DNA from 2 places in the Deinococcus sp. JMULE3 genome. Region 2 is predicted to be linked to the other one. Evidence: riboswitches for the same ligand, from Rfam matches in the RefSeq annotation. Region 2 holds a riboswitch; the other holds the start of a gene.
The links. Region 2 has a riboswitch for thiamine pyrophosphate ahead of EXW95_RS05685 (thiamine ABC transporter substrate-binding protein). Riboswitches for the same ligand answer to the same signal wherever they lie in the genome.
Positions count from the first base shown of each region.

Region 1: it holds a riboswitch for thiamine pyrophosphate, as region 2 does, so the genes downstream of both, thiC (phosphomethylpyrimidine synthase ThiC) here and EXW95_RS05685 (thiamine ABC transporter substrate-binding protein) in region 2, are expected to answer to the same signal.

Region 1 covers NZ_SGWE01000004.1:1,464,649-1,466,843, forward strand. The annotation lists gene thiC (phosphomethylpyrimidine synthase ThiC) at 1-1,212, opposite strand, end outside; TPP riboswitch at 1,383-1,495, opposite strand; gene EXW95_RS09990 (hypothetical protein) at 1,676-2,195, shown strand, end outside.
Region 2 covers NZ_SGWE01000004.1:595,462-597,656, forward strand. The annotation lists gene EXW95_RS05680 (elongation factor G) at 1-1,061, opposite strand, end outside; TPP riboswitch at 1,214-1,313, shown strand; gene EXW95_RS05685 (thiamine ABC transporter substrate-binding protein) at 1,365-2,195, shown strand, end outside.

The DNA of each region.
Region 1 (2,195 bases), 870 kb from region 2:
CAGCTCCGCGAACTGCGCGGCGTCGTTCGCGTCCTCGATGCTGCCGGGGCGCAGGCCGTCCCCGAGGCTGAAGGTGACGTCGTACGCGGCGAGGATCTCGCAGATGTCCGCGAAGTGCGTGTGCAGGAAGTTCTCGCGGTGATGCGCGAGGCACCACTTCGCGAGGATGCTTCCGCCACGCGACACGATCCCGGTGCGCCGCCGCGCGGTCAGCGGCAGGTGCGCCAGCCTTACGCCGGCGTGGACGGTCATGTAGTCCACGCCCTGCTCGGCCTGTTCGATCAGCGTGTCGCGGTACACGTCCCAGGTCAGGTCCTCGGCCACACCCCCGACCTTCTCCAGCGCCTGATAGATCGGCACGGTCCCCACGGGCACGGCGCTGTTCCGGACGATCCACTCGCGGGTCGGGTGGATGTGCCGACCCGTGGAGAGGTCCATGACCGTGTCGGCACCCCAGCGGGTCGCCCAGATCATCTTCCCGACCTCCTCCTCGATGGAGCTGGTCACGATGCTGGTGCCGAGGTTCGCGTTGATCTTCACCCGGAAGTTCCGCCCGATGATCGTGGGTTCGAGTTCCGGGTGGTTGATGTTCGCGGGAATCACCGCGCGGCCCCGCGCGACCTCCGACCGGACGAACTCCGGCGTGATCTCGCGCGGGATGGCGGCCCCGAACCCCTGGCCGGGGTGCTGGTGGGTCAGGTCGAAATCCGCCTCCTGCCGCAACTGTTCGCGCAGGGCGACGAATTCCATCTCGGGGGTGATCTCGCCGCGCCGCGCCGCCTGAAGCTGCGTGATCCCCGCGCCGGGGCGGGCGCGGCGGGGCCGGGGCACACGCGGGAACGGCAGCGGGCCACTGACGTCCAGCGCCGGGTGGCGCCGCTCCCGCGCCAGTTCCAGCCGGGCGTCCCCCGCCAGCCAGGGGCGCGCGTGCCCCAGCCCGGCGCGCAGGTCCACGCTCAGGCGGGCGTCCGTGTACGGCCCACTCGTGTCCGGCACGAGCAGGGCCGGGTTCGGGACGGTGCGGGTCAGGTCCCCCACGCGTTCCAGGGTCGGCGACTGCCGGATGCGCCGCGCGGGCACCCGCACCCCTGCATGAATGGTGCCGGTCAGGTACACCTTCTCGCTGTTCGGGAACGGCGCGGTCAGCTCCGGGTCGAGAATCGTCAGGGCTTCGGTCGCGGGGTCGGTCGGGGGTGGGGTCAGGGTAGTCATGGGCACTCCAGAGAAATGGGAACAGGACGGGGCCGCCGGGCACCCGCGAGGGCGTCCGGAGCTGGGAGGGCGACTGTCAGGGCCGCCCGTCAGGTCGGGTCAGGTCAGTGGCTTGCCAATAGAAAAACGCCCCCCTCACGCGTCGGAGGGGGGCGAAACACGCAAAGACGTTTCGGCACCCGTCACGCTCCCTCCGCTGGTATGAACCAGATCAGGTTCCTAGGGTTGAACACGGTGTTCTCTCAGCCGACGCTCTTGACGGTCGGCACCCCTGGTGACTGTGCGGCGAGTGTACACCGCACGCGCCCCGCACGAAAGCAAGACTGGTCTTCCCCGTCCAGACGGGCGAAGATGAAGGCCAGCGGCCCATACGTCCGGACAGGAGCGGCGACCACCCCGACAACGATCAGGAGTACCGAAGATGTCAGAGACACAGACGTTCAAACTCCCATACGGCGAGACCGTGTTGATGTTCGATGCTCAATCGCCGCTAGGAAATCAGGCTCCTGAACTGCTCGGCAATCTCCTGGATGAATTTATTCTGGATGGCGTTTTCAGCAAGGACGTCATCCTTGATTGGCTGCCACTGAGAATGATCAGGGCGGGTCGCAATATCTTCCTTCAGGAACCATGTGACCACAATTTTCAATGGCGGAACGACATCACTCAGACGCTCGGAGATTATCTCGGAAGGCGCAAGATTCACAGCAAGGTCAGTCAACCCATTGTGTCTTTTTCGTACCGAGATTCCTTGTCCCTCCGCCGTGATCTCAATCTGGACAGCGTCATAGTCTTCCATAGGGACGTCAAACTCGGGGGGAGCCACCACGGGTGGAGTGTCGTGTCAATTGAGGACTGGAACGACGAGGTGGCGTATACCAAACTCACATCCGCCGATTTTCATACGACGACTGTTTTTGAAGGTCTCAACTCGATAGATAGGCGGCTCGCCCAGGTTCTCTCACTCCCCGACTTTTCCGCTT
Region 2 (2,195 bases):
AGGACGCCGATGCTCCCGGCGGGCAGTTCGGGCACCTCGGTGAGGTCCTTGCCGTTCGGGACGTACAGGTGCATGGGGCGCACGTCCAGGTCCTGCGAGGTGTTGCGCAGCGTGTCGCCGGGCCGCAGCGTGCCGCTCCAGACGCGGATGTACGCGACCTTGCCCACGAACGGGTCGATGGACACCCGCCACACCCGCGCGCTCAGCGGGGCGTCCGGGGTGGGCTCGCGGGTCTGGCCGTCCACGCCGGTCAGCGGGCCGCGTTCGCGGGCGCTGCGCAGCCCCGTGACCATCAGGTGCAGCAGCGCGTCCAGGCCCACACCGCTGAGGGCACTGACGGGCAGCACCGGGTAGAGGGTGCCCGCGTGGACGGCCCGCAGGTACGCCGCCTCCAGCTCGTCGTCCCCGATGGGTTCGCCCTCCAGGTAGCGGCCCATCAGGTCGTCGTCCGTCTCGACGATGGCGTCCAGCAGCGCGTCCCGCGCCTCGCGCAGCGCGCCGCTCAGGGCGGGCGGGAGGTCCTGCGGGGGGCTGACCTCGCCCGTCAGGACGTTCACCACGCCCCGGAAGTCCGGCCCCTCCCCCACCGGCAGGAACGCCGCCGCGACCGGCCCCTTCAGGCTGGCCCGCACGTCCGCGAGCACCGTGAAGAAGTCCGCCCGGTCCCGGTCCATCCTGTTCACCACCACCACGCGCGGCATGCCGAAGCGGTCGGCGGTCGCCCAGGCGCGCTCGGTGCCGACCTCCACGCCGCCCACCGCGCTGACGAGCACCAGCACGCTGTCCGCCGCGCGAATCCCGCCCCGGATCTCCCGCACGAAGTCCGCGAAGCCCGGCGTGTCCAGCACCGTCACGTCCGTGCCCTCGTGGGTCAGGCGCAGCACCCCGGTCTGGATCGAGAAGCCGTGCGCCTTCTCGGCGTCCGTGTGGTCGCTGCGGGTCGTGCCGTCCTCCACGCGGCCCATGCGCGAAATGACCCCGCTGCGGTGCAGCAGGGCCTCGGCCAGTGTCGTCTTCCCGGTGCCGCTGTGCGCGGCCAGACTCACGATGCGGTGAGGCACGAAAGATCACCATTCCTTTCCCGAACATCCCCTCGGGACGGGCGGCAGCGACCGGCGAACGCACGCGGACAACAGAAATTGTGGTGCCGCCAGTGTACACCCGGTCAGCCCTCCACCTGCGCCCCGGTTGCCCGCGTGCGCTATCCTCGTGCGTGCGTCACCGGGGGTGCCTGCCGAAAGCGGCGGGCTGAGACTTACCCCAGGAACCTGATCCGGGTCATTCCGGCGGAGGGAGCGTGACCGGCCGCCCACACCCGTGGCGCAGGCCCACCGCTTCCCCTCGTGACGCGAGGGGACTTTCTAATGCGTACCAACCTGACTGTACTTGCCGCACTTGCCATTGCCAGCGCCGCCAGCGCCCAGACCACCGCAGCACCGACCACCCTGACGGTCATCACGCACGACTCCTTCGACGTGGACAAGAAACTCATCGCCGCGTTCGAAACGCAGAACAGGGCCAAGGTGCGCTTCATCAAGGGTGGCGACGCCGGGGAACTCCTGAACCGCCTGATCCTCACCCGCCGCGCCCCCATCGCCGACGTCGTGTACGGCCTGGACAACAGCCTGCTGCCCCGCGCCCGACAGGCGGGCATCCTCCAGCCGTACAAGAGCCCCCTGCTCTCCCGCGTGCCCGCCGCGTACCACCTGAGCGAAGACGGCCTGCTGAACACCGTCGACTACGGCTTCGTCGCCCTGAACTACGACCGCGCGTGGTTCGAGAAAAACAGCGTCCCGCTGCCCAAAAGCCTCGACGACCTGAAAACCCCCACCTACGCCAAACTGACCGTCGTGCAGAGCCCCGCCACGAGCAGCCCCGGCCTCGCGTTCCTCCTCGCCACCGTCAACCACTACGGCGAAACCGGCGCGTGGCAGTGGTGGCGCGCCGCCCGGCAGGGGGGCATGAAAGTCACGCGCGGCTGGAGCGACGCCTACTACAAGGACTTCACCCGCAACGGCGGCAAGTACCCCATCGTCCTGAGTTACGCCAGCAGCCCCGCCGCCGAAGTCTTCTACGCCGACGGCTTCAACCCCACCAAACTCCCCGCCCAGTCCCCCACCGGGAACCTCTTCCTGCCCGGCAGCACCTACACCCAGCTCGAAGGCGTCGGCATCCTGAAAGGCACCAAGCAGGCC